DNA from 2 places in the Streptomyces sp. NPDC001157 genome. Region 2 is predicted to be linked to the other one. Evidence: riboswitches for the same ligand, from Rfam matches in the RefSeq annotation. Region 2 holds a riboswitch; the other holds the start of a gene.
What was found. A riboswitch is a leader RNA that binds a small molecule or an ion and turns the genes downstream of it on or off. The one in region 2 is predicted to bind cyclic di-AMP.
Positions count from the first base shown of each region.

Region 1: it holds a riboswitch for cyclic di-AMP, as region 2 does, so the genes downstream of both, ACWDAG_RS45460 (transglycosylase family protein) here and ACWDAG_RS25555 (NlpC/P60 family protein) in region 2, are expected to answer to the same signal.

Region 1 covers NZ_JBSFJW010000059.1:15,962-20,370, reverse strand. Annotated here, with positions in the region: gene ACWDAG_RS45470 (cytochrome P450 family protein) at 1-1,049, opposite strand, end outside; gene ACWDAG_RS45465 (transglycosylase family protein) at 1,238-2,245, shown strand; cyclic di-AMP (ydaO/yuaA leader) riboswitch at 2,441-2,611, shown strand; gene ACWDAG_RS45460 (transglycosylase family protein) at 2,616-3,299, shown strand; gene eno (phosphopyruvate hydratase) at 3,513-4,409, shown strand, end outside.
Region 2 covers NZ_JBSFJW010000015.1:127,588-131,996, forward strand. Annotated here, with positions in the region: gene pcrA (DNA helicase PcrA) at 1-1,039, opposite strand, end outside; cyclic di-AMP (ydaO/yuaA leader) riboswitch at 1,519-1,690, shown strand; gene ACWDAG_RS25555 (NlpC/P60 family protein) at 1,699-2,853, shown strand; gene ACWDAG_RS25560 (tellurite resistance/C4-dicarboxylate transporter family protein) at 2,953-3,927, shown strand; gene ACWDAG_RS25565 (hypothetical protein) at 3,905-4,258, opposite strand.

The DNA of each region.
Region 1 (4,409 bases), on a different contig from region 2:
TCGAGCGTGTCGGGCTCCGAGAAGCGGGCCGGGTCGCGGTCCGCCGCGGCCAGGACGACCAGGACGGGGTCACCGGTGGCGATGCGCTGCCCGCCGATGGTCAGCGGCTCGGTGGCGAAGCGCCAGGTGGCCAGTTCCACGGGGCCGTCGTAGCGGAGCAGCTCCTCTATACCGGTGTCGAGCAGTGCGCTCTCTCCGCGCCCGATCGACTCCTGGAGCCGCTGCCGCTGCCCGGGATTGCGCAACAGCGCGTATGTCCCGTTTCCGATCAGGTTGATGGTGGTCTCGAAGCCGGCAAAGAGAAGCACGAAGCACATCGCGGCGGCCTCGTTCTCCGTGAGGTGCTCGCCGTGGTCGGAGGCGCGGATGAGGTCCGAGATCAGGTCGTCCCCGAGCTCGCCCCGCTTGCGGTGGATGAGTTCGGCGAGATAGCCGCGGATCTTCTTCACGGAGCGGGCGACACCGCCGCGCGGTCCGCCGCCGTGCCGGATCATCATGCCCGCCCAGTCGCGGAAGTCGTCCTGGTCCTCGCGGGGTACGCCGAGCAGATCGCAGATCGCGTAGATGGGGAGGGGGAAAGCGAAGTCGTGGATGAGATCCGCCTGCCCGTGCGGCGCGAACCGGTCGATGAGATCGTCCGTCAACTCCTGCACCCGCGGGGCGAATTCGGCCACCCTGCGCGGGGTGAACGCCTTGGAGACGAGACGGCGCAGCCGGGTGTGGTCCGGGGGGTCGATATTGAGCAGATGCGTCATGAGATTGGCGCTGCGCTCACCCGGAATGCCGGTCCTGCTCTTGCCCTGCGCGTCCTCGGCGTGATGCTCGGGGTTCTTCGAGAGCCGCCCGTCCGCGAGTGCCTGACGTGCGTCGGCGTAGCGGGTCACCAGCCATGCCTCGACGCCGCTGGGGAGTTTCGTCCAGTGGACGGGGGAGTGCTCGCGCAGCCAGGCGTAGGCCGGATACGGGTCGCCGGCGAATTCCCAGGTGAAGAGTTCGGGAGCGGTGTTCGGGACGTTCACAGGACGACCGTATCCGCAGCCCGCCCGCACATGCGCCGCCGCAGCGAACCGGTCAAAGGTGACACGCGTTCAAGTCTGTGATCTTCACGTGATCTACGCGGCATTAACTTGTGACAAGTGATCGGCAGCGGCTACGTTCACGGACCAGCGCGGTGGTGTCGAACGCCTGTCGGTGTCATGCGCCGCGCGGTCACTGCTGTCTTGTGAAAGGCCTCCGCATGCTCTCCGGGAACGGTCGACACCGTCGCCCCCGCCAGGCTCCGGCTCTCCTCGTCGCGGCCGGGGTGACCGGCTCCGCCATCGCGATCCCGCTCTTCGCCGCCGGCGGCGCGAGCGCCGCGGACGGCACCACCTGGGACAAGGTGGCGCAGTGCGAGACGGGCGGCTCCTGGAGCGAGAACAGCGGCAACGGCTTCTACGGCGGGCTCAAGTTGACCCAGGAGAACTGGGAGAAGTACGGCGGTCTCGACTACGCCCCCAGTGCCGACCTCGCCAGCCGCAACCAGCAGATAGCCGTCGCCGAGAAGCTCCTGGACGACCAGGGCGTCGGCGCCTTCCACACCTGCGGACTGACCTCCGGGCTGACCAGGGACTCGGGTTCGGCCCACATCGACACCGGTGTGCTGGGCGGCGGTTCCGGTTCGTCCGATTCATCCGGGGCGTCCGACTCCGACTCGACCGGTCTGTCCAACTCCTCGGGCAGCGCTTCCGATGAGTCCTCTTCGTCGGATTCGTCCTCCGGCTCGTCCTCCAGTGCCTCCCCTTCGTCCTCTTCGTCCTCCGCGAGTGCGACGGACAACTCCACCGAATCCGGCACATCCGCCTCACCCTCCACCTCTCCTTCCGGGAAGGCCACGGGTAACTCAGAGGGTGGCGGCAGCTCGTCCACAGGCAAGGCGAAGGGTGACGACTCGGACAATTCCGAGCCCCCGGCGGCCACTTGGAGCCTCGTCGACACCGGCGCGATCGGTACCGGCCGCCACCGTGGCGCCAGCGCGGACGAGGCTGCCGACGAGACCATCGACAAGGCCGCCGACAAGACCAAGGCCGGCAGTCGTGCGGACGACACGTACACCGTCCACGCCGGCGACACCCTCGCCTCCATCGCCGACTCCCTTGGCCTGGACGGCGGGTGGCGGGCGCTCTATGCCGAGAACAAGAAGGCCATCGGTGCCGACCCGAACCACATCTTCGCCGGTCAGACCCTGAAACTCGGTGCCGAATAGGGCGAAAAACAACGGGAGTTCACGTCACACTTCGCCACTGAATGTCCGGTTTGGTGAAAGTGTGGGATGAGTCTCAGAAGCCCTGATCGTCTTTGAAATTCGACGGATCGCGTGTCTACCGTCGTCACCGCTCGTCAACACGAGCCCCGGCTGCCGCAACGCCGAATCCTGCCAGCGGCCGTACGGGAACAGTCGTCGCGTAAAGCGCCGTAGGCAGGAGCGGGGGACCCAAGGTAAGTGCCGCACCGGGCAGTTGACGGCGGCGGCTAGGGGTGTAGCCGTGTCTCGTGAGAGCGAGAGCACGGCCGGGCAACTCAACCGGCCCGAACCCGACAGCTCACCTCGCAGGCGTCGGTGAGGGGATCGAACCATGCTGTTTTCCGGCAAGGGCAAGCACCGCCGTCCGTCCAAGGCCACCCGCGCCGCCGCGCTGGCCGGCGTCACCGGCGTCGCCATCGCCGCTCCGCTGATGGCGGCCGGCAACGCCTCCGCCGCCACCGCCTCCGAGTGGGACAAGGTCGCCCAGTGCGAGTCCGGCGGCAACTGGTCCATCAACACCGGGAACGGCTACTACGGCGGCCTGCAGTTCTCCGCCTCCACCTGGGCCGCGTACGGCGGCACGCAGTACGCCGCGCAGGCCAACCAGGCCAGCAAGTCGCAGCAGATAGCCGTCGCCGAGAAGGTCCTCGCCGCGCAGGGCAAGGGCGCCTGGCCGGTCTGCGGCACGGGCCTTTCCGGTGCCGCCTACAACGGCGGCAGCGCGTCGGGCAGCTCCAGCAGCTCGTCCTCCAGCAGCCACTCCTCCGGGCAGAGCGCCTCCCGCTCCGCCGAGCGCCCGACGGTCAAGAAGTCGACGAAGACCGTCACCACCCCGACCGGCAAGAAGGTCAAGAAGGGCGACGGCGAGTACAAGGTCGTCAAGGGCGACACCCTCAGCTCGATCGCCGAGAAGCACGGCGTCAAGGGCGGCTGGCAGAAGCTGTTCAAGCTGAACAAGGACATCGTCTCCGACGCCAACCTGATCTACCCGGGCCAGCAGCTGCACCTCAAGTGACAGCCTCGCGGTCTCCCCGCTCCGGTGCGTGTTCCCCCGTACGCACCGGGGCGGGGTTCTTTTTGCTCCCGCTCTTTGTTCCGTTCGGAAACAATTTACTCTCGGTTCTGCCCAAGGGGTGGTCGGCAGCGTGGCCGATCGGCCTCAGGCGGTTAGGCTCGTCTCGCAGAGCCACCGCGCTACTGCCGTAGCCGTGTCACATCCAAGAAGGAGATGCTCGTGCCGTCCATCGACGTCGTCGTAGCCCGGGAAATCCTGGACTCCCGAGGCAACCCCACGGTCGAGGTCGAGGTCGGCCTCGACGACGGCAGCACGGGTCGTGCCGCCGTCCCGTCCGGCGCCTCCACGGGCGCCTTCGAGGCCATCGAGCTCCGCGACGGTGACCCCAACCGCTACCAGGGCAAGGGTGTCGAGAAGGCCGTCCTCGCCGTCATCGAGCAGATCGGCCCGGAGCTCGTCGGCTACGACGCCACCGAGCAGCGCCTGATCGACCAGGCCATGTTCGACCTGGACGCCACCGACAACAAGGGCTCCCTGGGCGCCAACGCCATCCTCGGCGTCTCCCTCGCCGTCGCCCACGCCGCCTCCGAGGCCAGCGACCTCCCGCTCTTCCGCTACCTGGGCGGCCCGAACGCGCACCTGCTGCCGGTGCCGATGATGAACATCCTGAACGGCGGCTCGCACGCCGACTCCAACGTGGACATCCAGGAGTTCATGATCGCCCCGATCGGCGCGGAGTCCTTCTCCGAGGCCCTGCGCTGGGGCGCCGAGGTCTACCACACCCTCAAGAAGGTGCTGAAGACCAAGGGCCTGTCCACCGGCCTCGGCGACGAGGGCGGCTTCGCCCCGAACCTTGAGTCCAACCGCGCCGCGCTCGACCTCATCATCGAGGCCATCAAGCAGGCCGGTTACGTCCCCGGCGAGCAGATCGCGCTCGCGCTCGACGTCGCCGCGTCCGAGTTCTACAAGGACGGCAAGTACGAGTTCGAGGGCAAGTCCCGCTCGGCCGCCGAGATGACCGAGTACTACGAGGAGCTCGTGGCGGCCTACCCGCTCGTCTCCATCGAGGACCCGCTGTTCGAGGACGACTGGGCCGGCTGGAAGGTCATC
Region 2 (4,409 bases):
CGAACTGGAGGATGTTCCGGATCGTCGCACCGCGGAAGGCGTAGATCGACTGGTCGGCGTCGCCCACGACGCACAGTTCGGCGGGCTGGAGGTCGTACTCGTTCGGCGGTACGTCCTCGTCGTGCGCGCCGGTGCCGACGAGCTCCCGTACGAGCGCGTACTGGGCGTGGTTGGTGTCCTGGTACTCGTCGACCAGGACGTGCCGGAAGCGACGGCGGTAGTGCTCGGCGACGTCCGGGAAGGCGCGCAACAGGTTGACCGTCGTCATGATCAGGTCGTCGAAGTCGAGGGCGTTCGCCTCGCGCAGCCGCGACTGGTACATGGCGTAGGCCTGGGCGAGGGTCTTCTCGAAGCCGTCGGCGGCCTGGGCGGCGAAGTCCTCCTCGTCGATCAGCTCGTTCTTCAGGTTGCTGATCTTGGCGCTGAAGGACTTCGGCGGGTAGCGCTTGGGGTCGAGGTCCAGGTCTCGGCAGACCAGGGCCATCAGGCGCTTGCTGTCGGCCGCGTCGTAGATCGAGAAGGAGGAGGTGAAGCCGAGCTTCTTCGACTCCCTCCGCAGGATGCGCACGCACGCGCTGTGGAAGGTCATCACCCACATCGCGTTCGCGCGCGGGCCGACGAGCTGCTCGACGCGCTCCTTCATCTCGCCCGCGGCCTTGTTGGTGAAGGTGATCGCGAGGACCTGGCCCGGATGCACGTTCCGCTCGCCCAGGAGGTAGGCGATGCGGTGGGTGAGCACGCGGGTCTTGCCGGAGCCTGCGCCGGCCACGATGAGCAGGGGGGTGCCGGAGTGGACGACGGCGGCGCGCTGGTTCTCGTTCAGCCCGTCCAGGAGCGCGGCCGGGTCGATCGCCGGGCGGGGGGCGCCGTTGCGGTAGTAGGCCTCCCGGTCCGGGGGCACGTCGAACTTCCCGCCGAACAGATCGTCCGGAACCGGCTCCGGTCCGTGATCGTCCTCGGGCGGCGGCGGAGGGTCCTCCTCGTGCCCGCGGGGGGCCTGGAGGTTCGCCAGGAAGCTGTCGTCAAAGAGGCTGCTCATCGCTCTCCGAGTCTAGGGTGCCCCACTGACAGCCCGCCGCCGCCCTGAGAACATCGCGGGAATCCGCGGGCTCCCCGGGCCTCCCCGGCCTTAGAACCCCTGAATCTTCAGAACCCCCGAATCATCCAGAGCCGGCCACCCCTGTCGTCCGCTCTCCCTCCGAGAACGTGCCGTCACAGTCCGCAATCACCCAGGTCGAGAGGTAGAGGTTCACGCCCCAGGGGCTCCCCCGAGGACAGCCCCTCATGGACTACCACCCCCGAGCAGCAACCAGGTGGAAGCGGGCGGACGCCATCACTCCGGTTGAAATGCGCCCACGTCGCAGCAGATCCATCCGGATTGACGACTGCGCGCGGCTCCCTGACCAAAGGTCACGAAAACGTATCGGGCATATCGAACATCAACCTTCACAGAGGCCACACGAGTTGGCTACCGTTCCGGCAGGCCGCACGACCCCCACCGGCGAACGTCGCCGGGCCGCGCTGCCTCCGCCGAGTCCGGGGCGCCGCCGCGCATCCGGAGCCGGGGACCCACACCGACCTTGGGGTGAATCGGTCCTCCTCCCTTTCGGGGTACGGACCGTAGGGCAACCCTTCCGAACCACCCGCCCGAACCCGACAGCTAACTCGGTAGGCGGAACATGGAAGGAGTCGCCTCCCTTGGCGTCGCACCGCAAGTCGCGCCCCGCGGGTACACGCGTAGCAGGCATACGCACCCCCGCCCTCGCCACGGCCGCCCTCACCTCGGTGGCCCTGCTGTCCCAGTCGGCGAACGCCGCCCCCGCCGCCGACGGCAACCCCAGCCTCGAAGAAGTCGAGAAGAAGGTCGACGACCTCTACCGCCAGGCGGAGTCGGCCACCGAGAAGTACAACGCGGCCAAAGAGAAGACCACGAAGCAGCGCAAGAACGTCGACACCCTCCTCGACGACGTCGCCAAGCGCACGCAGAAGCTCAACGCGGAGCGGGAGCAGCTCGGTTCCTTCGCCGCGGCCCAGTACCGGACGGGCGCCGCCGCCCCCGACACGGCGACCTTCCTGCTCGCGGACTCCCCGCAGGACTACTTCGACCAGACGCAGCTGATGGGGCGGCTGACCTCACGTCAGAAGAGCGCGGTCGACGACTACTTCACCGAGCAGTCCGCGACGATGACGAAGCGCCAGGAGGCGTCCAAGAGCCTTCAGACGCTCACCGAGACGCAGAGCGACCTGCAGACCGCCAAGTCCACGGTGCAGAAGAAGCTCTCCGACGCGCGCGAACTGCTGTCGAAGCTGACCGCCGAGGAGAAGGCGCGGCTCGCGGCGATCCAGAAGCAGAAGGAGGAGGAGGCCGCGCGCAAGGCCGCTGAGCTGGCGAAACAGCAGGCGGCGGCGGAGAAGGCCAAGGAAGAGGCCGCGGCCCAGGACAGCGGCTCCTCCTCGGGCTCGGGATCCACCTCCACCAGCGACTCCTCGTACGCCACCAAGGCCGAGAAGGCGCTCGCCTTCGCCCGTGCGCAGATCGGCAAGCCGTATGTCTGGGGCGCCACCGGCCCCGGCTCCTACGACTGCTCCGGCCTCACCCAGGCCGCCTGGAAGGCCGCGGGCGTCGACCTCCCGCGCACCACCTACGACCAGGTGAACGCCGGCACCACGGTCTCCCTCACCGACGCGCAGCCCGGCGACCTGATCTTCTTCTACGACGACATCAGCCACGTCGGCATCTACATCGGCAACGGCATGATGATCCACGCCCCGAAGCCCGGCGCGTACGTCCGCGAGGAGTCGATCTACTACGGCGGCGCATCGATCATCCACAGCGTGGTGCGGCCGGCCTGAGGCACCGGAGAGCAGTGCACGCGCGCGTGCGGGGCAGTTTGCGAGGCACGCGCGCGTGGCCCGTCCCCAACCCGCGCGGCACTCCCTAGCATCGGCCCCATGTCCGTCCCGACCTTCCTCCGCGCCTGGTGGGCGCAGCGTTCGCCGGCGGCCGGGGCCGCCGTGCTGGCGACCGGCATCGTGTCGGTCGGGCTGCATCTGACGGGGTACGAGGCGCTGTCGCGGGTCGTCCTGGGCCTGGCCTGTGTCGCCTGGGCGGTGCTTGCGGCGGGCTTCGGCGTCCGTCTGGTGCGGGAACCGGAGAGGTGGCGGGCGGAGGCGGGGACGCCGGGGGCGCTGACCGCCGTGGCGGCGACCGCCGTGCTCGGGACCCGGTTCTCGGCCCTCGGGCGGCAGACCCTCGCCGAGGCCCTGCTCGCGCTGGCGGCCGTGCTGTGGCCATTGCTGCTGGTGCAGGTCGCACGGCACTGGCGGCGTCGTATGCCGGGCGGGGTGTTCCTGTGCTGCGTGGCCACTCAGGGACTCGCGGTGCTCGGCGCCACGCTCGCCGGAGCCCAGGCGACGGCATGGCTCGCCCGTGCGGCACTCGTGCTGTTCTGGCTCGGGCTCGTCCTCTACGGCTGCGCGCTGGCCCTCTTCGATCTGCGACAGGTGACGGAAGGGCTGGGCGACCAGTGGGTGGCGGGCGGCGCGCTCGCCATCTCGGCCCTCGCCGGATCGGAGCTCGTCGCGGCGGACAGCGCGCGCCTGTACCTCTGGAACGACGACGACCGCGGCGTCCTGCGCGCCGTCACCCTGGCGCTGCTCGTGCTCGACCTGGCCTGGTACGCCGTACTGCTCGTCGCCGAGGCGGTGCGGCCGCGGCGCGGCTACGACGTGCGGCGCTGGGCGACCGTTTTCCCGCTGGGGATGACGGCTGCGGCCGTGCTGTCCGTCGCCGCCGCCCTCGACGCCCCGCGACTCGAAGGGCCCGGGGAGGTACTGCTGTGGATCGCGGTGGCGGCCTGGCTGGCCGTCGCCGCGGGCGCCGTGGCCGCGGCCCGCGCCGGCATCAGGTCCAGAGCACCGCGATGAAGACGTTCGCCGTGGTGAGCAGGCCCACCAGTCCGAACAGGCTCTTGTCGATCTTCTCGTCGTCCCGCTTCACATAGACCAGGCCGAGGATCACGATCAGCAGGGCCAGCTTCACGCCGATCTTGATGTTGTTGACGTGATGGTCGTCGGCCTGGTTGAGGCCGACCAGGATCGCGCCGGTGACCAGCATCGTCAGCGCGCCGTGCAGCATCGCCGGGACGAAGCGGGCCTCTCCGCGGCCCATCGCCTTCATCTGGGTGAGGAAGCCGCCGAGGAGCGCGGCGATGCCGATGATGTGCAGGCCGACGAAGAGATGGATGAGTACGTCCATGGGGCCGGAGCTTAGACAGGGGCCCATGGGGCGCCCGACACCGACCCGTCCTTCACAGGTGGCCCCTGCATATATGCGGCCCGTAGCACTCCGCCACCCACCCGTGTTCCGGAACGGCCACATCGGTCAGCGCCCTGCGTGAAGTCGACGG